2 linked regions of the Chryseolinea soli genome follow. The protein of the gene in region 1 binds, or shares a complex with, the protein of each later gene. Links are inferred from orthologs where the notes say so. Each region holds a gene or a part of one and is shown on either strand. Other genes may lie near its edges.

Evidence for each region.
Region 2: the proteins of prmC (region 1) and prfA are in contact, whole or in part, in a crystal structure (PDB 2B3T), measured with the Escherichia coli proteins. The link is inferred for Chryseolinea soli from one-to-one orthologs.

What each region holds. Positions count from the first base shown.
Region 1 is NZ_CP032382.1:2,624,047-2,636,166, reverse strand. Bases 4,126-6,914 are described here. They hold prmC (peptide chain release factor N(5)-glutamine methyltransferase), read right to left. Parts: upstream 6,082-6,914; coding sequence 5,170-6,081; downstream 4,126-5,169. Other genes in these bases: ribD (bifunctional diaminohydroxyphosphoribosylaminopyrimidine deaminase/5-amino-6-(5-phosphoribosylamino)uracil reductase RibD), read left to right, coding at 6,111-6,914; D4L85_RS11405 (Rossmann-like and DUF2520 domain-containing protein), read right to left, coding at 4,366-5,139; D4L85_RS11410 (GNAT family N-acetyltransferase), read left to right, coding at 4,126-4,295. In the rest of the region: D4L85_RS11425 (sensor histidine kinase), read right to left, coding at 1-1,503; hemB (porphobilinogen synthase), read right to left, coding at 1,518-2,507; D4L85_RS11415 (serine hydrolase domain-containing protein), read left to right, coding at 2,606-3,721; more of D4L85_RS11410, read left to right, coding at 3,777-4,125; more of ribD, read left to right, coding at 6,915-7,175; D4L85_RS11390 (glutamine amidotransferase-related protein), read right to left, coding at 7,146-7,841; D4L85_RS11385 (cupin domain-containing protein), read left to right, coding at 7,885-8,244; D4L85_RS11380 (GAF domain-containing protein), read left to right, coding at 8,259-8,741; D4L85_RS11375 (MutS-related protein), read left to right, coding at 8,775-10,562; D4L85_RS11370 (Calx-beta domain-containing protein), read left to right, coding at 10,733-11,599; D4L85_RS11365 (SRPBCC family protein), read right to left, coding at 11,758-12,120. UniProt on the Escherichia coli protein: Methylates the class 1 translation termination release factors RF1/PrfA and RF2/PrfB on the glutamine residue of the universally conserved GGQ motif, i.e. on 'Gln-235' in RF1 and on 'Gln-252' in RF2.
Region 2 is NZ_CP032382.1:1,831,452-1,843,664, reverse strand. Bases 2,623-5,504 are described here. They hold prfA (peptide chain release factor 1), read right to left. Parts: upstream 4,660-5,504; coding sequence 3,586-4,659; downstream 2,623-3,585. Other genes in these bases: D4L85_RS07925 (hypothetical protein), read left to right, coding at 4,810-5,316; D4L85_RS07935 (LemA family protein), read right to left, coding at 2,936-3,514; D4L85_RS07940 (alpha-L-fucosidase), read right to left, coding at 2,623-2,773. Outside these bases: D4L85_RS07950 (glycoside hydrolase family 3 protein), read left to right, coding at 1-326; D4L85_RS07945 (sugar phosphate isomerase/epimerase family protein), read left to right, coding at 361-1,272; more of D4L85_RS07940, read right to left, coding at 1,394-2,622; D4L85_RS07920 (M20/M25/M40 family metallo-hydrolase), read left to right, coding at 5,510-7,072; D4L85_RS07915 (DNA-3-methyladenine glycosylase I), read right to left, coding at 7,146-7,727; D4L85_RS07910 (RidA family protein), read left to right, coding at 7,826-8,350; D4L85_RS07905 (GNAT family N-acetyltransferase), read right to left, coding at 8,374-8,826; D4L85_RS07900 (trans-sulfuration enzyme family protein), read right to left, coding at 8,846-9,979; D4L85_RS07895 (hypothetical protein), read left to right, coding at 10,100-10,456; D4L85_RS07890 (hypothetical protein), read left to right, coding at 10,453-11,154; D4L85_RS07885 (hypothetical protein), read left to right, coding at 11,435-12,124. UniProt on the Escherichia coli protein: Peptide chain release factor 1 directs the termination of translation in response to the peptide chain termination codons UAG and UAA.

The sequences.
Region 1 (12,120 bases):
CGGTTCGTATTTCTCACCCTTCATCTGGAGTTTGGCCCATTGCAAAAGGTTGTCGATGAACTCCGTGGTTTGTGCGAGGCGCGTTTCCAAACCTGTTGTAATTTTTTGGAACTCGTCGTTGCTCAGCGTTCCCGACTTGGCGAGCGTGAGGGCCAGGTGCAACGAACTTAGCGGCCCGCGGATGTCGTGCGATACCACAGAGAAAAGTTTGTCCTTCACGTTGTTCACTTCTTCGAGCTGCAGGTTCTGCTGGTGGATCTCGTCGGTGCGCAGGCGAACTTCTTCTTCGAGGCGTTCTTTTTCGCTTTGCTCGCGTCGCAGCTCCAATTCCTTGGCATCGTGGTTTTCTTTTTCGAGCGTGCTCCAACGGTCGCCCAAGGCGAACGAGATGAAGAGGGTTTGCAACACGCAGCCGATCATGAGCGCGCCATAGTTGGTGCTGAGGTTGCCGGAGATATACCCCAGGTTGCTCAACGTGAACAACGCCGCCGCCAGCAAGGGCGACACCCATGCGATGAGATAATAGCGCGCGGGCCGGTAATTTCTCGATAAGCAATAGCCGGCCGAAGACAAGGCCAACAGGCAATGGCTCAGCATGAAATAGTGATGATACTTATACGAGATCTCCCGGAAGAAAATGAGCATCGCCACGGCCACGCCCACGTCCAACACCATGTTGGCCAGCAGCAAACCATCCAGCCATCGACTGAAATGCCTCAACTTCAAAAAAGCGCGTGTGAGCAGTGTGGAAAACAGGATGAACACCGGGCCCGTGAGGATCGCAAAGTAATCGTTGAAGATGGGTTGATGGGGATGGAGATAAAGATAGTTGTAGCCTTGAAAGAACGCCACCACGTTGGTCATGGCCACCAAGGTGAGCACGTAATAGAACGTGATCCGGTCGCGGATCGAAAGGAACAAGAACAATTGGTAGAGCGTCATGATGAACATGGCGCCGTAGAACAATCCGTTCACGATCTGGATGTTGTTCGATGCCTCGGTGAACGCGCCCTGGTCCCAAAACGCCACGGGAACCTGCACCGACGACGTGGTCTGCACGCGCAGGTAGAACGAGCGTTTTTCATGTACGGGCACCTTCACGGTGAAGACCGGGTGGCGATAGGACGTGACGGGAAAGAAATCGCCCGCGGTGCGCTGTGTCCATGCGCCGGAAGAATCGGTTTGTGAAAAGAGGTCGACGCGGTCCAGCGGCGAGTAGTTTACTTCGACGAGCCAGTTCTCGGCCTTCGACACATTTTCAACGTCCATCCTAAACCAATACACGGCACGATCGAACCCGAATCCCGGCGACTCATTTCCGGCCACGGGCTGCAAGGTTTTGGTTTCGATGTCCCCGAGCGTGAGCTGGCCCGTTTCGTCGCGCCAGTAGACCATGTTGCTTTTCACCGGCACGTGTCCTCCTTCGGTCAACAGCAACGCTTGTGACATTCCGGAGAATGTCACGATGAGAAAACCGGGAACCAGGAGTATGCGTCGCAGCATGCGCGTGCGGGTTTTTATTGTTTCAGGGACTGTGCAAATTCTTTTGCAAAATAGGTCAGGATCACATCGGCACCGGCGCGCTTAATGCTCAGCAGGGTTTCCTTCATCACCCGTTCTCCATCCAACCATCCCTTCTGTGCTGCGGCCTTCACCATGCTGTATTCACCGCTCACGTTGTAGGCGGTGATGGGCAAAGCCGTGTTATCTCTTAATAGTCTGATAATATCCAGGTAGGCCAGGGCCGGCTTCACCATCAAAAAGTCGGCGCCTTCGTCTTCGTCCAGGCGGGCTTCGATGAGGGCTTCGCGGCGGTTGGCGGGGTTCATCTGGTATGTTTTTTTGTCGCCGAACTTGGGCGCAGAGTCCAGTGCGTCGCGAAAGGGATTGTAGAATCCGCTGGCATATTTTGCCGTGTAGCTCATGATGGACACATCGGTATAGCCGTTTTTGTCCAACAGGTTCCGGATGTAGCCCACGCGTCCATCCATCATATCGGAGGGCCCCAAAATGTCGATGCCCGTGTCGGCTTGGGCCAGGGCCATCTTGCCCAGGATGTCGAGGGTTTCGTCGTTCAGGATCTTGCCATCGCGCACCAGGCCATCGTGGCCGTCGGAGCTATAGGGATCCATGGCCACATCGGTCATGATGCAGGCTTCGGGGAAATGTTTTTTTATTCCGCGGAGGGCTTTCAGATAAAAGAAATCAGGGTCATAACTTCGGGTGGCCTCCTTGTCTTTCCACTGGTCTTCCACAGCAGGAAAAACATCGAAGGCACGTATACCAATCTTCAAACATTCCTCTATTTCTTTCAACATTAAATCGACAGACCGCCTGAAAATGCCGGGCATGGAGGCCACTTCGGTCTTTTGATTTTTGCCGTCCAACAGGAAAAGCGGGAAAATGAGGTCGTCGGTGGTGACGCGCGTTTCTTCTACCAAGCTGCGCACGGCTTCACTTTTCCGGTTTCGCCTCGGCCGCCGGTGAAAGGTAAACTCTTGTGACATAGGACACTTTTGTTAAAAACCCCCCAAGTTAATGCTTCCGGTAAACCAAAAAAATATTGATCTTGATGGGCACTCCAATGCTTTAACGGATAAAAATAATGAAATCGTTTCCATTCGCGATCGCCTTTTTTCTGGTAACCCTGCTCTCTTGTGCCACAAAAGAGAAAACGGAATCCCCCATCGCCACCGCGCTGGACGACCATTTCCGCGCCGAATTTCCGGACCAGGAGCCCGGCGCCGCTGTCCTGGTGATGAAGGGCGACAGCATCGTGTTTGCCAAAGGCTATGGCCTGGCCGACCTGAAGACCAAAGCGCCCATCACGACCAAAACGCTGTTCAATCTCGGCTCCGTCTCCAAAACGTTCGTGGCAAGCGCCATCCTAATCCTACAGGAGCGGGGAAAATTGTCTGTGGAAGACAGCCTCCTCAAGTATTTTCCAGCATTTAAAAGCAAGGACATCGCCCGCCGGGTAAAGATCAAACACCTGCTCACGCATACTTCGGGTTTGGCCGACAACCGCCGGGTGAATAGCGATACCGTATTTTACCTCACGGCCAAGGACGCCGAAAATTGGTATCCCGAAACCCAGCTCGATTCCCTGTCGTTTGCGCCGGGTTCCCAATTCGAATACTCCAACCCAGCCTATAATGGTCTGGCGCTTATCGTGGAACAAGTGAGCGGGCAGAAATGGCAGACGTTTGTGAAGGAAAATATTTTTGACCCCGCGGGCATGACCACCAGCACCATCACGGACGGTCCGCATCCGGAACAAGGCGTCTCGCACGGCTACGTGCTCCACCACGGACAATGGATCGAAGATGATTATGGGGAAGAACCTACTTTCCCGGCGGCGGGCAACGGTGGCGTGTGGAGTTCTGTGGAGGAGTTGATGCGCTATGAGCAAGCCTTTCAGCAAGCAAAATTTCTGAAGGCAGAAACCATCCGGGAGGCGCGAACCATCCAAACCTACCCGCAGTGGACCAGTGCGAACAAACCGTTTGTCGGCTGGCCGTGGTTTATCACGCAACAAGATAGCGTCACGTTGATCGGCCACCCGGGAAGCCAAGGCGGTTTTCTCACGAACTACGTGACGGTGCCGGAGAAAAAAATATTTTTCGTCATCCTCTGCAATGCCCCGCGCGAAGCGTATGAGATGGAGACGACCACCTCGTTCATATTGCAAGAGCTGAAGAAACGGAATTGGCTCGAGTAAAAGATCACGGAAACTTACGACTATCTTTTTTCACGGTCTTCCGTTACATACATTCATGACTGCGGAACTCCAAATTGAAAACACGGTCCCAGCCGACCTGGGATTCGTCTATACGCTGTTCGATCACTCCATTGACTACCAGGAGAAAAAAGGTGCGCCGGTTTGGAGAGGTTACGACAAGGGTGCTTTAGTGAAAGACGTCAAAGACGGGAATCAATACAAGATCGTGATCCAGTCGCAGATCGCCATCGTCTTTAGCGTTTGCTATACCGATGCCGTGATCTGGAGGGAAATGGAGAATGGCACGTCCATGTATCTCCACAGAATTGTGGTGAACCCTGCTTTTAAAGGTCAAAAGTTATTTGGGAAAATTTTAGCGTGGGCCGTAAATCACGCCCGGCAAAAAGGACTTGCCACCGTTCGGATGGATACGTGGGATAACAATCCTTCCCTGATCGATTACTACAAAAGTTTTGGATTTACATTTATCGGTCACTATGTGACGCCGGACACTCCGGAATTGCCGGCCCATAACCGAAAGTTGCCGATCGTGCTGCTGGAGATGAAACTGTAGCGGCACCGTTGGCCGATCCCTACAATACATTTTGTTCTAAGGACACCGGGTGATCTCAATCGGGAAGGATCTATTTCTGATACCGGTCAATGATGTGCTGGCTGATCACTTTGTAAAGCTCTGCCACTTCTTCATCTTCTGCCGTCAAAAATTCCAGGTGTTGATCGAGTGTTTCGAAATCGCCGCGCCGGGCGGGACCCGTCTGCGCATTTTCGGGACCGATGGTGAGACTCTTGTTGAGCGTTTCGGAGATGAGGGGTTTCAGCCAGTCGAAGCTCAGGCTGTTGTCTTTCATGATCTCTTGCGAAAGCAACAACATGTGGTTGGTGAAATTCGAAGCAAACACCGCCGCCACGTGCAGGGCCTTGCGCTCCTGTGAGGTGATCTTGAACACCTGCTTGCTCACACTCTTGGCCATGGCCGTCAGCACTTTCTCGGTGTCGCTGCTTTCACTCTCAACAAAAAAAGGAACAGCCGCCAGATCGATCTTTCGCGATTTGCTAAACGTTTGCAACGGATAAAAAACTCCCGTGCGTGAAGTCGCCGCATAGCCCAACACGCTCAACGGCTGCGCGCCCGACGTATGGACCAGGATGGAGTCTTCCGGCAACACGATCTCTTTTGCAATATCGGGAATGGCATCGTCGGTGGCAGCAATAACAAAGATCTTGGAAGCGCTTGTCGAAAAGTCAAGCGAAGCTTTCACTTCTGCTTCATACAGACGTTCGACGAGCTGCCCCGCGTGCGAAGGATTGGGACTATACACTTCCTTCACAGCAAACCCGGCGTTGTCCAACGCCGGAGCAAGGTGCCAGGCCAGGTTGCCCGAACCAATAAAAGACACGGAAGCCGGTTTTGTCATCATCCAAAAATATCAACCTAAAACACCTTTTACAATTCTTTCCTTCCCGAAGATATCCTTTATGATCACCACCTCCTTGAATCCCGCATTCTGGAAGACCTCTGCCACACCTTCGCCAAACCGCTCATTGATCTCCACCGCGAGCAACCCAGACCGGCGAAGGGCGCGCGAAGCCTGTTTTGCGATCGCCTTATAAAAGATCAACGGATCATCCTCGGGCACAAAAAGCGCCAACGCCGGCTCAAAATCCGTCACATTCCTTCGCATATCCACCCTCTCACTCCAAGGAATATACGGCGGATTGCTCACGATCACATCCAGACCTTCCCAAGGCAACGCCTCTTTCAATATATCGAGTTGTACAATTTCAACCTTGGCATTCCACAAAGAAGCGTTCTCCCTGGCCACCGCCACCGCCACATCACTAACATCCACCGCAAAAACCTCCGCCCCCACCAACTCCAAAAACAAAGTAACCGGAATACACCCCGTACCCGTCCCGATATCCAACACCCGAACAGCCCCACCCCCAACTACTGACCCCTGGCTCCTGACTACCGAATGCTGACTCCTGGCTCCTGGCTCCTGGCTTCTGGCTCCTGACTCGACCACCTCCCGCACCAACTCCTCCGTCTCCGGTCTCGGAATAAGCACCCCCGGCCTCACCCTAAACCTTCTCCCATAAAACTCCGCTTCCCCCAACACATATTGCAAGGGTTCGCCGGTATTGAGCCGGTTTAGGATGACGTTCATTTCTTCTTCCGCCTCCGGCGAAACGGTCACGGGTTTCTCCGCCAACACATCGGTTCTGGAAATTGAAAAAAGATGTTCCAGCACAATGTAGGCCATGGCATTGACCTCATCCGCATCCTCGGAACGGATGCGGCTCACGAAATACCGGAACAACGCTTTGGAATTCTTCATCGCTTGGCAATCTTTGCAAGTATAAGCCAATGACCAAACACGACCATCATACCGACGAGCTTTTTATGCGCCGTGCACTCGAGCTGGCTACACTGGGTCGTGGACAAGTGAGCCCCAACCCGCTGGTAGGTTGTGTCATCGTGCACGACGGCAAGATCATTGGCGAAGGCTGGCACAAAAAATACGGCGAAGCCCACGCCGAAGTGAATGCGGTGAACAGCGTGGATAATCCGGCGCTGCTCGCGGAGAGCACGGTGTATGTGAACCTCGAACCTTGCTCGCATTTTGGCAAAACGCCGCCGTGTGCCGACATGCTCATCGCCCATCGCGTAAAAAAAGTAGTGGTGGCCAACCTCGACTCCAACCCGCTCGTCTCGGGTGCGGGCATCAAAAAGTTACGCGCCGCCGGCATCGAGGTGATCACGGGCATCCTGGACAAAGAAGGACACACGCTCAACGAAGCGTTCTTCACCTACATCACGCAGCAACGCCCCTTCATTGTGCTGAAGTGGGCCGAGACAGCCGATGGGTTTATCGCGCGCGAAAATTATGATTCGAAGTGGATCAGTCACGAGTTGTCAAGACAAGTAGTGCATCAATGGCGTGCGGGGTTGGATGCGATCCTGGTGGGGTCGCGCACGGTCGCCCACGACAATCCCCAATTGACGGTGCGCGACTGGAGCGGGCGCAATCCCATTCGTGTGGTCATCGATCGTTTCTTGCGGCTTGATAAAAAATTGCACGTGTTCGATGGATCGCAAAAAACGCTGCGCTACAATGTGCTGAAACACGAAGAGCATCCCGGACTTTCTTATGTGCGTTTGGATGAAAATGATTTTCTGCAGCAACTCATAAAAGATCTACACAAACAAAAGATTCAATCCGTGCTCGTGGAAGGTGGCGCGCATACGTTGCAGCATTTCATTAACACGGGAATGTGGGATGAAGCGCGCATATTTCAATCACCGCGTTGTTTTGAGAAGGGCATTGCTGCACCCATTATCCGCGGCAGGTTAACTGCACAGCATATGTTGGCGGAAGATACGCTGAAGATCTTGCGGCCTTTAGCGGCATCTCCAAAGAAAGTCCAATAGCAAAGGATTAGGATGGCCGGGTGCCGAGTCCAGCGAAGGCTGGAACAAGGTGCCGTTAAAAAAACGATGGCCTTTCAACTCGACGGCGCGCGCTTCGCCTTGTGGAGATAGCGCGGTGAATACAAAAGGCGCCTTGTTGATCTGATACTGAAATTTGGGATTTACACCATAGCTGCAAAAGAAATGTCCCGTCAGCGTTTCGGTGTGAAGCACTTTGAAGAGCCACGATTCGCGGTCGGTGATGCGCACTTCTTCGGTCAATCCTTTCAAAGAGCAACTCATTTTAGAGACCACAAGGCGTTTGCCCTGCGGGTCACTTTCTTCATGAGACGCCGTTTCCATCTTCAGCACGTTACGGGCATATTCGATGACCATGTATTGAAACCCGCCACAAAAGCCCAGCAAGGGAAAATCATTTTCGCGGGCCCAGCGAATGGTGTTGTACACGGCTTCGTCGTTGTCGTAGGGTGAGCCAGGCGCGATGAGGACGCCATGAAATTTATTTTCGTGAAAAGTGGTTTCATCCAGGAAGGCCGTGGGGGTCCACACCGCTTCCAGCATAAAGTCCAGGAAGGGACGGCAATGATCGATCGCTTCCTGGAGGGCCCGGAGGGTCGGGATCTTTTTGCTAAAGTCGCCAACCAAGGCGAGGCGAATGCGTTTCATAAAAGTGACGTTTCGAATAACGGAAATAAAACCAAAAGATACTATGCAAAAAGTCAACATTCAGGAGAAGCTGGCCTCGTTTTCGGACTATTGGAACCCGCGCATCGTGGGTGAACTGAACGGACAGCACGTAAAGGCCACGAAATTAAAGGGTGAATTTATCTGGCATCACCACGACCACGAAGACGAACTGTTCCTGGTGATCAAAGGAAAATTAAAAATGGAATTCCGCGAAAAAACCGTGGAAGTGAACCCCGGAGAGTTTATCATTGTACCCCGCGGGGTAGAGCACAAGCCCGTGGCCGACGAGGAAGTGGAATTGCTGCTCTTCGAACCCGCCTCCACCCTCAACACCGGCAACGTGGAAAATGAACGAACCCGGAAAGCGCTGGAGAAAATATAATTTGTAAGAACATCATGGCCGAAGAACTGATCATCGCTCCCACCACCAACAAAGCCGAGCGCTACGCCACCTTGATTCCCCAGATCGAATCGTTGGTGACGGGCGAGCCCGACCTGGTGGCAAACCTTTCTAACATTGCCGCCGCCCTGCGACAGACCCTCAACTTCTTTTGGGTGGGATTCTACCTGGTGAAGAACGATCAACTGGTGCTGGGGCCCTTCCAGGGACCGATTGCCTGCACGCGCATCAACTTCGGCAAGGGCGTCTGCGGCACATCGTGGAAAGAAAAGAAGACCATCCTCGTGCCCGACGTCGAAGCGTTCCCCGGTCACATTGCCTGCAGCTCGGCTTCAAAGTCGGAGATCGTGCTGCCCGCTTTTAAAAACGGTGACGTCGCCCTGGTGCTGGACGTCGACAGCGATGTGCTCAACGACTTCGACGACACCGACCAACGCGAGCTCGAAAAGGTGATGCGCATCATCGAAAACCTGCTCTGATCTTAAACCAAAACTTTGGCTTACCTTCGCTGCATGACCCGGGAAGAGTGCATTTTATTTTATGAGAAACGCGTCGCCACCTTCAAAGCTTCGCTGGCAGAACAGAAAAAGAACATAAACCTCATCTCCAACCTGAGGCTTCTCACCGCGGTAGGTTTTTTAGGCGCACTATACTTCGGCTTCTCGACAACTTATTTTTTTTATGCAGCGTTCGTCCTGCTCGTCCTATTCGTCGTGCTCGTGCAACGGCACGCAAAGCTCTATGCCGAGAAAGTACACACCGAAAACTTGCTCAACATCAACCTCGCCGAAGGCCGTGCCTTGACGGGCGACATCTCCGGCTTTGCGCCGGGCATTGAATTTATCGACGGACATCATCCCTATTCGCACGATCTCGATATTTTCGGAGAAGGTTCGCTCTTCCAGGCCGTAAACCGATGCAACACGCTGGACGGCAAAAAACAGATGGCCCTTCGCCTGTCCACACCGCTCGCATCGGCCGAGGACATCGCGGCGCACCAGCAAGCCGTGCGTGAGCTGGCGGGAAACACCAACTTCCGGCAACACTTTCAAGCCGCCGGAAAGGAGATCGACGAGCAGGCGCGCGACCGCGCCGAACTGTTGGAATGGCTTCGGCAACCTTCTTTTCTGTTTGACAAATCCTTCTTCGGAGTTTTGTTAGTGGTGGTTCCGGCGATCACGGTGGGCGCTATTCTTGGCGCATTCTTTTTTCCCGTCTTAAAGACGATCGCCATCGTGCTCTCGCTCTCGCAGTGGGCATTCTTGGGTCTGTACATCAAGCGCGTCAATGTTTTTCACGACTACATCAGCCGCAAAAAAAACATTCTCGAAAAATATGCACACCTGCTCCACTATCTGCAACCCGAGAAATTCGACTCCCCCTTGCTGCAAAATCTTTCCGCGCAGGCGAAAGATGCCGACGTGAAAGTAAAAGCGCTGGCCGGACTGGTCAGCTCCCTCAACGCACGACTGAACGCCATGACCAACCTGCTGGTGAACAGCACGCTGCTCTACGACCTGCAATTTGTTTACCGGCTCGAAAAGTGGAAAGCCGACAATGCCTCGAACCTGAAAATGTGGCTGGACGTGATCTGTGAAACGGAAATGTTGTGCAGCATGGGTACGTTTGCATTCAATCATCCGTCCTTTACATATCCTGCGATCCACACGCAGTTGTCCATCGAGACAGAGCGTATGGGCCATCCGTTGATCCCGGAAAGCGAATGCGTTCCCAACAGCGTCACCCTCGGGCAAGGACCGTCGGTGCTCATCATCACGGGCGCGAACATGGCGGGGAAGAGCACGTTTCTTCGCACCATCGGCGTCAACCTTGTGCTGGCGCTAAGTGGAGGACCGGTTTGCGCCACCACTTTCCGCTGCCCCGTCATCGGCCTGCGATCGGGCATGCGCACAGCCGATTCGTTGAAAGACCATCAATCCTATTTCTACGCCGAACTCAACCGTCTCAAAACCATCATGGACGAACTGCGCAGCGACAAGCCGCTCTTCATTTTGCTGGACGAGATCCTGAAAGGCACCAACTCCACCGACAAACAAGCCGGCTCCATCGCCCTGGTAAAACAACTCATCCCCCACCCCTGCCTCGCGCTAATCGCCACACATGACCTTGCCCTCGGAGAACTGGAAACCGAATACCCCACCCACGTAAAAAACTTCTGCTTCGAAGCCACCATCGAAAACGACCAGCTTTCCTTCGACTACAAACTAAAGCCAGGCCTCGCCCAAAAAATGAACGCCACGTTCCTCATGAAAAAGATGGGCATCATCCCAAAAGACTAGTCTCCTTTCGCTCATTTTTCACGATCCATTGCCCGCGAGCTCTTTTTCTTATCTACACCTTCCGCGGTGTTGTCTTGCCAATGCCACGCCTGGTCTACTTTGACAAATCCCACCCCACAAAAACCCTTTTTCAAACCGTTCTTAGCACAAGAATTCAAACAAAAAATGCTATGAAGATTGGAAGCGTGACAGGATGGGCTGGCCTTTTTATAACAGTGCTTTTCATATCGTGTCAGGATAACGACAACAGCCAGCCTACGGGTTTCGACGTGGCGGCGTCAACGGGGGCAGAAGATGCCGGCACACAGTCGGCCACCCTAAAGCTAAACAAAGCTGCCAGCAGTGATGTCACGGTGGCCTTTGCCCTGAAAGGAACGGCCGCCCTCAACGGCGATTATACCTTGCTCACGCCCTCACCCCTCACGGTGAAAGCGGGTTCGTCCGTGGCACAAATCGATTTCAAGATCATCGACGATTCCGTCATCGAAGCCACCGATAAAAAGCTCACCTTCGAGATCACGAGCGTAACGGGTCAAACCCTCGACACCAACTCCGACCGTCTTTCTTATACCTACACCATCACCGACAACGACAAGATCCCCACCGATGGCATGCAGGTGGACCTTACGTGGGATCTGGGTGAAGGGGTAGACATCGACGCCGCTAATCTCGACCTGTACCTTGTCTACAACGTGGTCGTAGAAAACAACCAAGTGACCTCGCTTGACGTCAACCAGGATGTTTACAGCGAAAAAACTTCGGGGTTCGAAAGTTATGTGATCGGCTCGGCGGTGAAAGATACAGAGTATTATGTGGCGGCCGTATACCACGAGGGCAACGTGGCCGTGCCATTCACCTTGGGGTTTAGCACCACGGCAAATGGTACCAAACAAAGCACAGGGTCTTTCACGACCAGCGACGTGGGGTCAGCCTTGTTTTATGGGCCGATTCAAAAATCAGGAAATACGTTTAGCCGGTTGGCTGCTCCGCAGCTGGTGAAATACAAATTGAATGCGAAAGTGTTGAATGGGTTGTGACCTCGGATGAATTTTTACCCGCTTTCGCTAAAGCTCCCGCCTTCGCTAACGCTACGTCGGGCAAGTCAGCGGGCACAGAAGAGCAGAGGCGCAAAGGACGCAAAGTTGACGCAGAGGGGTTACTTTGTTGATTTTGTGACCTCTGTTTTTTTATTGACCTACATCGTTAACAGATCTCTCCACCGATCACCCTCGGCAACGGCCTTTATCTCCACGTTCCGGTTGATCAACAGCTTTGTCATGTAATCTGTCAAAAACAATTTGTCTGCTATTCTGCCTAACATGCCAAGCGGCGATTCATATTCAAACACATCGGTCATGAGCGTGCCTGCGCCGGAGGCTTCGAAGAGGTGGGTGTGTTTCATGGAGGCAAAGGCGCCTTTCAGCATCGTGTCCACAAAAGAACGCGGACGATCCATCGCGATGATCTTCACGGTTAGTCGCTGAAAAAATCCGAGATGTTTGGCGCGCCACGTGATGGAATCATTCAACTCCACCAATCCTGCCATCTTACCCGCGAC
Region 2 (12,213 bases), 790 kb from region 1 along the record:
ACCACGGCGACCTGGATTTCAAAGGTAAAGAGAAGGACGACATCCTCAAGTTGCTCAACACTGTGCCCACCATCGTGGACATCTACCTTGACCGGCCGGCCGTGATCCCCGAGATCAGTGCCAAAGCAAAAGCGCTCGTAGCCAACTATGGTGCCAGCGATGCGGCGCTGTTGGATGTGATCTTTGGAAAAGCAAAACCCGAAGGCAAGCTGCCGTTTGAATTGCCCTCGTCGATGGAGGCCGTGCGCAATCAAAAAGAAGATGTGCCGTACGACTCGAAAGATCCGCTTTACAAATTCGGTTTTGGGTTGTCGTATTCGAAATAAGTAAAATCAAAAAATTCATTAAACAGACAGAGACATGATCAATCGCAGAGATTTTTTGAAGGGCTCGGGTGCGTTGGCATTGGGCAGCCTTATGCTTCCGGGAAGTGCCGAAGCGTTTTCTTTCTTGAAGGGAGCGGCTGCCAAACCCATCGGCATCCAGATGTTCACGTTGCTGAGGCTGATGGGCGATGATGTGAAGGGAACCTTCAAGAAGCTTGCCGACATCGGGTTCAAGGACATTGAAACGGCGTTCAGTCCCAAGGGATATTACTACGGCCTGAAGCCGAAGGAACTAAAGACCATGATCGAAGACGCGGGTATGAAATGGCGCAGCCACCACGTGATGGGCGCCCCATTCAAGATGCCTGACGGTCGCGCATTGCCGCCGGAGTATGCGTTCATTGCGTCGCTGCCAAATCTTCGCGACAACTATCAGCAACTGGTAGACGAAGCGGCGGAAGGAGGATTGCCTTATCTCGTATGCGCCAGTGCGCCGGTGGGTACGTTGGATGAGATCAAAGGTTCGATCGATATTTTTAGTAAGACCGGGGAGGCTTGTAAGAAGGCGAAGATCCAGTTTGCTTATCACAATCACGCTACGGAGTTCGATCTCGTGGAGGGAAAGAGGCCTTACGATTTGATCATGTCGCAAACCGACAAAGAGCTGGTGAAGATGGAGCTTGACTTGGCGTGGGCCACGAAGGCGAAGCAGAATCCGGTGGATTTGTTCAAGCAATATCCGGGTCGGTTCCCGTTATGGCATGTGAAGGATATCGGTAGCGATTTGAATACGATCACTGAGATCGGGAATGGTGTGGTGCAGTTCAAGCCCGTGTTTGAGAATGCTAAGCTCTCGGGAATGAAGCATTTCTTTTACGAACAAGATATGGCGCCGTCGATGGAGAGTGTGACGACGAGTTTTGCGAATTTGTCCAAAATCATATAGAACCGCCTCACCTTCGCTAAAGCTTCGGCGAGCAAAGTGAGGCGCAAAGAACGCAAAGTTAAATGCAGAGAAGGGCTTTGCGTTTGACTTTGCGTCTTAGCGCCTTTGTGGTTTAATTTTTTTATAGGGCGTTCGCTACTTTAAATACCCAGGCATACTGACAGGGGTTGGTGGCCGGGTTCAGCGAAGGAGGCGTGATCTTGAGATCGCTTCCGCTGGCGGCTTGCGCTACCTTACCGGAATATCCCAGCAAAGAAACCTTCGCGCTTTTGCTAACGCCTTTCACGGTGAGGGTTTGCTCGGGAAATTTTGTACAGATCACATAGAGATCGTTTCCTTTCCGGGTGTAATACACTTTGGTATCGGCCGTCACCGCAGGAGCCTTATCCCACGAACGCGTGCCATAAATAGCTTCACCATTCACACGAAGCCAACCACCCATGTCGGCCAGGCGTTGTTGCATGATCACGGGAATACGTCCGTCAGCAGTGGGGCCGATGTTCAGGAGCAGATTGCCTCCGCGCGCAACCTTGTCGACCAGGATGTGTACGAGTTTCTCAGACGTCGAATAGTCCGCGAGTTGTTCGTTCCGGTTGTAGCCAAACGATCCGCCAATGCCGCGGCACTCTTCCCAGGGGTGCTCGATCTTTTTTCCAACAGAAGTTTGATCATGCACCAGGTCGTATTCGGTCGTGTAAATGCCGCCGTGTTTGCTCCGCGTTTCTTTTCCCCAGCGATCGTTCACCACCACCGTTTCTTTGACAGGCGATTCGTTGTAGAGCCACGCCAGGAAGGATGTGCTTTTCCAGGTTTCGCTGGGGTGATCCCACTCGCCATCGGTCCACACTACATCGGGTTGGTAGCGGGTCACGAGGTCTTTCATTTGGGGGATCATGTGGTCGTCAACGTATTTGTTTACGTCTGTTTTGTAGAGGGGATTGAACCACTCGTAGAGGGAATAGTAGAAGCCCATGTGCAGACCTTTTGCTTTCACGGCTTTCGAGAGGTCGCCGGCCAGGTCGCGGTGCGGCCCTACGTCAACCGCGTTCCAATTCCAGGATTGGGCGCTGGGCCAAAGCGTGAAGCCTTCGTGGTGTTTGGAGGTGAGCACGACGTAGCGTGCACCGGACTGCTCGAGGATGGTGGCCCAATCGGCAGGCTCGAACATCTCGCACGTAAAACCTTTGACAAAATCCTGGTACTTGAAATCTTTGCCATAGGTGCGGTTGTGAAAATCATTGAACTCTTTGTGCGTCGCTGCGTTGGGATCGAGCAGGCGCCACCAATACCATTCCGCATATTGTTCGTAGACGGCCGATTTGGTGGGTCCCCATGCGGGCACTGAGAACACCCCCCAGTGAATGAAGATGCCGAACTTGGCATCCTGAAACCAGGTGGGCACGGGGCGACTGTCGATGGAATTCCAGTTGGCTTCGTATTGGGCCTGGGCGGTGAGGCCACACGCGAGCAGCCATACAAAAAGAAGAAGCGGTCGTAGCATAGGCGTAGTGTTATGTAGGTCTACGAATCTACCAAATTTCTCAGCGCTACTGTTTATTTCTTATTTAAAAGGTGAGCCGGTACAGAATAAATAAAATAAAAAAAGCCCCACCAATTCTGGCGGGGCCCCTCTTCGTGCAAGCGGAGAGGTAAGATCGTGTGATCAGAATTTTACTTGTGGTGCATCCTGTGCGCTTTGCGAGGCTTCAAATCCTTTGCGGATACTAAAGTCTTCGTCGCCACCAAACCAACCCAGGGCCATTTTTTTCCAGAAGCCGCGGATGAAGGTGTTGTATCCTTTGATGGATTCATTAAAGCGTTGACGCGCCACGTTGATGCGGTTCTCGGTGCCTTCCAATTGAGATTGCAGGTCCTGGAAATTTTCCGTGGAGCGGATCTGCGGATAGGCTTCGAACGCCAGGTTGATAGCGGTGTTGATTTTGCGACCGGCAATCTCCAGGTCTTCCGGAGTTTTTGCGTTCACGATGCCGGCGCGGGCTTGTGTCACCTCTACCAAAATGCCTTTTTCATTTTCGGCTGCACCTTTCACGGTGGCCACCAGGTTGGGCACCAGGTCGGCACGGCGTTGGTAGGCTGCCTGCACATCGCCCCATTGGGCATTTACGTCTTCCTGTAGCTTCACAGCATTGTCATAAACACCGCTGCCCCAGGAAATAAATCCGAAGACTGAAATAACAACCACTCCGATTACAACGAGGGTTATCAATAATCCTTTGCTCATATTGCTTTTTTAGTTTGAAACGAAATTACTGAAAAGGAATCTATTCAAGTTAATAAAATATTTTACGATGCTCATTGCGTAGCGCTTTCCATCATGCGCTCGGCGCTGTCGGCGATGCGCAGTTGTTCAACGAAGCCATCGAGGTCGCCGTTCATGACGGCCGGTAAATTGTGTTGCGTGTAACCGATGCGGTGGTCGGTGACACGGCTCTGTGGATAATTATAGGTACGTATTTTTTCAGAGCGGTCGCCGGTGCGCACGATCGACTTGCGGGTGGCACCGATTTCCGATTGCTGTTTTTCCAATTCGATCTCGTACAATTTTGTCTTCAACATTTGCAGGGCGCGCTCGCGGTTGCCATGTTGTGAGCGTTCGATCTGGCAAGTGATGACGATGCCCGAGGGCTTGTGCGTGAGTTGCACTTTTGTTTCCACTTTGTTCACGTTCTGACCACCCGCTCCGCTGGAGCGCGCGGTTTGATATTCCAGGTCTGCCGGGTTGATCTCGATGGACACATCTTCCACTTCCGGCATCACCACCACAGAAGCGGCCGATGTGTGGACGCGACCCATCTGTTCCGTGGCCGGCACGCGCTGCACCCGGTGAACACCCGATTCAAATTTCAGCAAGCCATAAACGGACTCGCCGCTCACGCTGCAGATCACTTCTTTGTAGCCACCGGCTGTGCCTTCCGTGACATCGAGCACGGACATTTTCAGACCGCGGCGTTCGCAGAAACGCTGGTACATGCGCCAGAGGTCGCCGGCAAAAATAGCCGCTTCGTCGCCACCGGTTCCGGCGCGAATTTCCAGCATCACGTTCTTGTCGTCGTTGGGGTCTTTGGGAATGAGCAATTCCTTGATCTCGCCGTCCAGGTGCTCGATTTTGGGCTCCAGTTCGTCGATCTCCATTTTAGCCAATTCGCGAAGCTCTTCGTCTTTTTCCTTCTGAAGCACCTCTTTGGCCTGCTGCAAATGATTGCGGGCGTCCTTGAATTGATTGTATTTGATGACGATCTTTTCCAGGTCCCGGTATTCCTTGCTGAGCTGAGAGAATTTCTTGATGTCCTTCACGGTCTCCGGCTGTGCCAGCAGTTGGCCCAGCTCCTCAAAACGCAGCTTGATTTCTTCCAGTTTTTCGATCATACCCAATATTGAACCCGCAAAGGTAACAAAAAGAAAGACGTAAAGGGTCCACGGAATATTGTTGTTTCCCGGGAAAACGTAGCCTCTGGGTGGGCGCTAAATATGGGCCTGTGGCTTGGATTTTCATGCCGCCCGTAGGACCTTTGGCCCATGAGAAAAATCGTATTTGCGGGACTTTTTGTCCTGGTGGCCTGTGGCGGGAAACTAACCGACGAACAACGCCGGAAAATGCACGAGGACATGGAGCAGCACCAAATCGTGAAGCTGTCGGATGCTGAGATCATGACCGGTGCGCTGGACCAGGGGCGGGAGATTTTCAAGGCGCTGGAAACCGTGCATTTCGATCCGGCAAAGACCGACTCCGTTGCCCGTCACTACCATGCCCACGCGCGGTGGATCGTGCCTGGTTCGGGCAACGCCATGGAGGTGGAGCGTCAGCTCATCGAGGCCTATGTGATCGGCGCGGAAACGGGCTCGACGCAAGACAACATCCAGAAAATTTACAAGGAGGGCCGGCAGGAAGACTATGACTCCGTGCTGTATTCGCGACCCCTTGTTTCACCGTTGCCCGATGGCGCCGTGAATGTTGACGGCGTTTGGAATATTTACCGGGCCAAGAAGGATGTCATCCTTTCGCTCAGCAAAAAACAGAAGTGACAAACGATTCGATCTGGCGAAGGAATGTGTTCGCCGGTCTCGGTCTTTTTCCTCCTTTTTTTGACGTCTCAAATAACCGGCGTCCTTTTCCGATTCGAAAGAATTTCTCGGCATCTCCCGAAAAATAAATAAGCGGTAGCTCGATGCAGCGCAATGAAGTCTAAATTCACCACCTCAAATGGTCATGCCGTCTATGAAAAAATTCCGTTGCTATCTATGCGTTGCCCTGCTCATGCTTTTCGCCCCGGTGCTACAGGGGCAATCGCGCGATGCGGTGGACACTGCGCTGGTGTCGAAGTTCAGAAAAGAAGGATTGAAGAATTCCAAGGTGATGGAGATCCTGAGCATGCTCACCGACGTGAACGGTCCGCGGCTCACCAACTCGCCCGGTTATAAGAACGCCGCGAACTATGCTAAGTCCGCCTTGGAAAGTTGGGGTGTCGGGAATGTGCACTTCGATTCGTTTGGTCCTTTTGGGCGGGGGTGGTTTATAAAAAAATTCAGCCTGCAGGTTATGGCGCCGGTTTATTTTTCGGTGATTGGCTATCCCAAAGCCTGGTCGCCCGGCGTGAAAGGAACACACAAGACCGAAGCGATCTACCTGGATGTGAAGAGCGAAGAAGACCTCGAAAAATACAAAGGCAAGTTGAAGGGAAAGATCGTGCTCTTCGATTTCCCCATCATGCCCAAGCCCGCTTTCAAACCCGATGCCACGCGACTCACCGACTCCACGTTGTTGAAGATGGCCAACGCCGCGGCATCGAGTCGCTCCGGTGGTTCGCGGAGACGTTTTGCGGCCGGGGCGCCCGAAATGTTGACCTACAAAAAATGGAGGCTCTGTGAAAGTGAAGGAGCGTTGGCTGTGTTGGAAGGCAGTCGCGGAAGTTATGGAACGTTCTATGCCAGCGCGGCGACCGTCCCCACCGATCCCACGGCGTCTGGTGCGCGCATCGGCGCACAAGCCGCCAATGCACCCGAAATCCTTCCACAAATTGTGGTGGCCGCCGAACATTATAATCGACTGGTGCGACAACTTCAACAGGGTTTGACGGTGAAGCTCGAGTTGGCCATGGAAACGGAATTCACGAAAGCCGAAGACGGCTTCAACGTGATTGGCGAAATTCCGGGAACGGATAAAAAAGAAGAAGTGGTGATGTTTGGTGCCCACCTGGACTCGTGGCACAGCGGAACCGGCACGACCGACAATGCCGTGGGCGTGGCCATTTGCATGGAGGCCATGCGTCTTTTGAAGGTCGCCGGCGTGCAGCCCTCCCGTACCATTCGCATCGGCTTGTGGGGTGGCGAGGAACAGGGCTTGCTCGGGTCAACGGCCTATGTAAAGAAGCATCTCGGCGAGCGTGTGGCCGATAGCGTAAAGCTGACCATGGAGGGAGAGAAGTTTTCTGTCTACTTCAACACCGATAATGGCGGCGGCCGGTGGCGGGGTGTATACTTGCAAGGCAACGAAAATGTGCGGCCTGTTTTTCGCGAGTGGTTGAAGCCGTTTGAAAAAGACGGAACGTCCACCCTAAGCCTGAGCAACACCGGCAGCACGGACCACATCCCCTTCGACAACGTGGGGTTGCCGGGATTTCAGTTCATCACCGATCCCATCGAATATTTCGCGCGAAGCTGGCATTCTAGCATGGACATGTACGAACGCGCGGTGGAAGCCGACCTGAAGCAAAATGCCGTCATGCTGGCCACGTTTGCCATTGGGGCCGCAAACCGCGAAGGCCTGATGCCGAGGAAATGAGTAGTTAGTCTTGAGTCCTTAGTCATTCGTATTTTTTTACTCAGGACTAAGGACTCAGGACTACCGACTAAACTCAGCGCTTAGGCACGGCGTGGTAACGGAAGCAGTCCACCAGGTGGTCGTTCACCAACCCGCAGGCTTGCATGTGTGCGTAGATCACGGTGCTGCCCACGAACTTGAATCCTCTTTTGATCAGGTCTTTGCTCAACGCGTCCGACTCCGGGGTGGTGGGTTTAATTTCTTTCAGGGTTTTCAGCTGGTTCACGATAGGCTTGCCGCCCACAAACCCCCAGATGTATTTGTCGAAGGTTCCGAATTCCTTTTGCACTTCCAGGAAACGCTTGGCGTTGTTCACGGCGGCGTATACTTTGAGGCGATTGCGCACGATTCCGGGGTCGAGCAAGAGCTTTTCCAATTTGGCTTCGGTGAAACGGGCCACTTTTTTTGGGTCGAAATTGGCAAAGGCTTTGCGATAGCCTTCACGTTTATTGAGGATGGTAGACCAGCTCAACCCGGCCTGGGCGCCTTCGAGGATGAGGAATTCAAAATGCGTGTTGTCGTCGTGAACGGGGACGCCCCATTCTTTGTCGTGGTATTCGATGTATTTGTCGGAGCCTAACGACCAGGGGCAGCGGAATTTTTCTTGTGTGGCCATGGGTGTTGTTTGGAATAGGGTTAAGTTTGGTGATGGGCCCCTTTCGCTAAAAGCTTCAGCGGGCGCGGAATTTATCCAGTTTAAAAAAATTATCGACTATGAAACATATTGTTGCGCTTCTTTTTATCACCTTCTTATATACGGCCTCGCTCGCGCAAAGTGTCGACTTTGATAAGAAGTTTAAGGAATTGAATATCGAATTGTTGACGCCCACCAAGCCGATCGCCAATTATGTGAAGGCCGTGCGAACCGGCAACCTGCTTTTTATTTCCGGGCAAGGGCCTGCTAAAGCGGATGGCACCTACATGCTGGGCAAGGTGGGGAAGGACCTCACCATCGAACAAGGCTATGCGGCGGCCCGCCAAACGGCGATCGGCGTGCTGTCGACCCTGAAGGCGGAACTTGGCGATTTGAACAAGGTGAAACGCATCGTCAAGGTGAACGGCTGGGTGAATTGCACACCGGAATTTGCAGACCAGCCAAAGGTGGTGAACGGATTTTCCGATCTGATGGTGGCCGTGTTTGGCGAGCAAAAAGGAAAGCATGCCCGTGCTGCCATGGGGGTGAACGCCTTGCCGAACGGCATGGTCATTGAAGTAGAGGTAGTCGTGGAGGTGGAGTAGCGGTCGCCGCAGTCGCCGCAGTACTAATTTTTCATACGCTCATAGACCGTATAATGTGAACCATCCATACCCATGGCTTCATAGACCTTCATAGCCCGGGCGTTAGATTTGTCAACGTACAACCGGAGACCGATAATGCCCGGGTCGGTGCTCAGGATGTTGAGCAGGTTGTCGAACATCAATTTGAACACGCCCTTCTTGCGGTGAGTTTCTTTTACATAGACCGACTGGATCCACCACACCATGCCATTGCGCCAGTCGCTCCACTCGAATGTGATCATGTGGCAGCCGATCACCTCGGCATTTTCTTTTGCCACGAAATAGAAACCTTTGTTGCGATCTGCGAAAAGCGCTTGTAATCCCTTGCGCAGCACGTCGCCGTTGAGCGTCACCCCTTCGGATTCGGAGGCGAGCTTTTGCTGGAAGTCGATCAAGGTATCGATGTCCTGAAGCGTGGCTTTCTGAATGTGGATCATGATGAAGGATTTTGCCGGCTTATGCCAGCGCTTGTTTGATGTCGTTGATCAGGTCTTCCGTTTCTTCGATGCCCACGGAGAGCCGCACCAGGTTGTCGGTGACGCCGATGGCTTTGCGCGTGGCGGCGTCCATCTTGCTGTGCGAAGTTTTGACCGGCGATGTGATGGTAGACTCCACGCCGCCCAGGCTGATGGCCCGCTTGATGAGCTTGAGCTTGCTCATGAAGCGATGCGCGTCGGGGTTCACCTCAAAGGAGAGCATGCCGCCGAAGCCGCCGGGCATTTGCGCTTTGGCCAGGGCATGACCCGGGTGCGAGGCAAGACCTGGGTAATACACTTTACCGATATTCGGATGGGTGGTGAGAAACTCAGCGATGCCCTGCGCATTGAGGTTTTGCTGGCGAACGCGCAACACGATGGTTTTCAGACTTCGTTCCACCAGCCAGCAGGTGTGGGCATCCAGTGAGGCGCCGTAGTTGATGGCGCTCTTCCAGATCTGTTGGGCCAACACTTTGGAGGTGAGCACGGCCCCGCAGCAAATGTCGCTGTGGCCGCCGATGTATTTGGTGCCGCTGTGCGCCACCATGTCGATGCCCAGGTCGATGGGATTTTGGTTGACGGGCGAGGCAAAGGTGTTATCGATCAGGGTGAGGATGCCGTGCTTGCGGGCAATGCCGGCCACGGCCTTGATGTCGGTCAGTGTCAGGGTTGGGTTGGACGGCGTTTCGATGTAGATCAGTTTGGTCTCCGGGCGGATGGCTTTCTCGAAATTTGCCGCCACCTGGCCGTCGACGAGCGTGTATTCCATTCCGTAGCGCGGCAATTCCGTGATCACGGCGTGGAAGGTGCCGCCGTAGAGGTCGTTTTGGAAAATGGCGTGATCACCTTTCTTCATCACGGCGAAGATGGCCGTCATGATGGCCGCCATGCCCGAGCTGAAGATGATGCCGTCTTCGGCGTTTTCGAGTGCCGCCAGCTTCTCGGCCACGTTCTTTTGGTTTGGGGTGTTGAAATAACGCGGGTAAAGCGACGTCGGCACCCCTTCGTAATCGTATGCTGAAGAAGGGTAGACCGGTGTTACCGTGCCATTGAATTGGGGGTCGCCGGGCGATCCCGCGTGAACGCTTTGTGTGAGTTTGGAAGAGCTGTGCATGGTTGTATCGTAGGCGACAAATATAGACCGGAGCAGGGGAGCAAAAAATCCCGTTAAAAAAAAATCCCTATTTTCAGGCGTAATTTTAAACCTTAACCCTAACCCTTACCTCAATTTTTTATGGCAGACGAATTTAAACCCAATGTGGGCAGCGGTATTTCACAAAGTGACGCCGAGGCCATGATCAAAAAGTATGACGACCAACTCCGCGCCGACAAGGGCAAGGACACCAAGTCGATTTTTTTCGGAAAGGATGCAATAAACGAAATCCTTAATCAGGCAGGTGATGCGTGCACGGGCATCAGTTTTTTCCTGGCGCTGAAGCACAGTGACTTCGCAGGGAAAGATGTTGTAGACCTCGTCATGGTCGGCACAACGGAAGACGGCACGTTGCTTTGGAAGGAAAGTACGTTGCTGCAAGATGGCGCCTATGACTCCGGCGCTCCTTGCCCCCCTTATTGCCCTAAAAATATATGACGATTGAAAAATTCATGACCATCCTACAAGGCATCCTCGTGCTGACGGGGGTGATCGTAGTGTTCTCTTTTTTATTTTTTAAAAGGAGAACACTACAAATAAAACTTTTAGGAGCTCATTTTCTAGCCCCAATTCTGGTTTACTACAGTCTTGGGGTATTCGACTTGAGGGGGATGCAGGTAAATGTTCCGCACAATGTCGAACTCTTGTTCTCTTTTCTTACCATTACAGCCATTTATTATATTCAATTTCAGAAGCGCTACTCGCGACTTTTCTTAACGCTTGGCGTCTTTTTTATCATCTTTTGGTTTACTAATATTCTCTTCATTCAGAAGATGTTTTTCAATTCCTTCACGGCATCGTTCCTGAATTTTATCATCATGGCCTATTGCGTCACTTACTTCTATAGGCTACTGATTGATTTACCTGCACAGCATTTGCAACAAGTGCCCATGTTCTGGATCAGTACGGGGTTTCTGGTGCAGGGAGCCGGAGCATTTTTCCTGTATCTTTTTACGGACTATCTCACCAAGTTTTTCTTCAACGATGTGCTTATTTATTGGACCATTCACAACCTGATGGGTATTTTTCAACTCATCCTGGTAATTATTGGTGTATCCATAGACCTAAGAAATACCATCCAGGCGTCGCGTAAAGATAAACCGATCGGTTCGAGCAGAGAATCTTTACTTCACTAGCGGCCGCTCTTTGGCCGCCGCGCAATTCGCATTCTGTCCTTGCAAAAAAGAGTCCTTGTCTCGGTAGCTACCGCATCCTCGATCTCAAAAAATACTGTCGCGAATCGTACAAAGTACATTCATCGCATGACAGTCAAATTAGTTTTTCTCGCTATCTATGCATTACGGTGTTCCTAAAAGATCGTGACCATAGAAAAATATTTCACGATTGATGTTATGAAAATGTAATAGACGCAAGGCCAGCAGAAAAATAAGCTGACTACCCGTAATGCAGTTATATATGACGATAGAGACCTTCATAATTATCCTCAAGATCACCATGGTTCTGCATGGATTGACTATCGTGCTTTGCTTTTCATATTTTAAACAGCGCAGCTTGCAAATAAAGTTTTTGGGCGTTAATTTTTTGTGTCTATTCCTAAGCTACCACAGTATGGGCGTATTCCAACTCAAGGGCATGGAGGTGAACATTCCAACCAATATAGAGATCCTGACTTCCTTTTTTTCCTTGACGGCTCTTTACTACGTTCAATTTCAGAAGCGGTACGCTGCGTTTTTTTTAACCTTGGTTGTGCTTTTTACGATTTTTTGGTTCGTCAATATTTTCTTCATTCAGAAAATCTACTTCAATTCGTACTCCGCATCGGTCTTTAGTTTCGTTATCATGGCCTACAGTGTCATCTATTTTTATAGGCTTATGAAGGATTTGCCTGAACGGCACTTACAGCACGTTCCAATGTTCTGGATCAGCACAGGCCTTCTGGTGCAGGGTGCTGCAGCGACTTTTTTGTATCTTTTTACCGCCTATTTGACCAAGTTTTTTTTCAATGATGTGTTGATTTACTGGATCCTTCACGGCCTAATGGGTATCGTTGAACTAGTTCTGATCATCATTGGCATATCGATAGACTTCAAAAACGTGGTAACTGCGTCGGGTAAACTCCATATGAATGTTCAAAAAGAAACATAGCGGGAGCCTATGACTACAGAAAAATTCAGAATTGTTCCGGCCGGAGAAACTTAGCCTCCGTTGAATTGGACTTCTCACGACAACGGTTG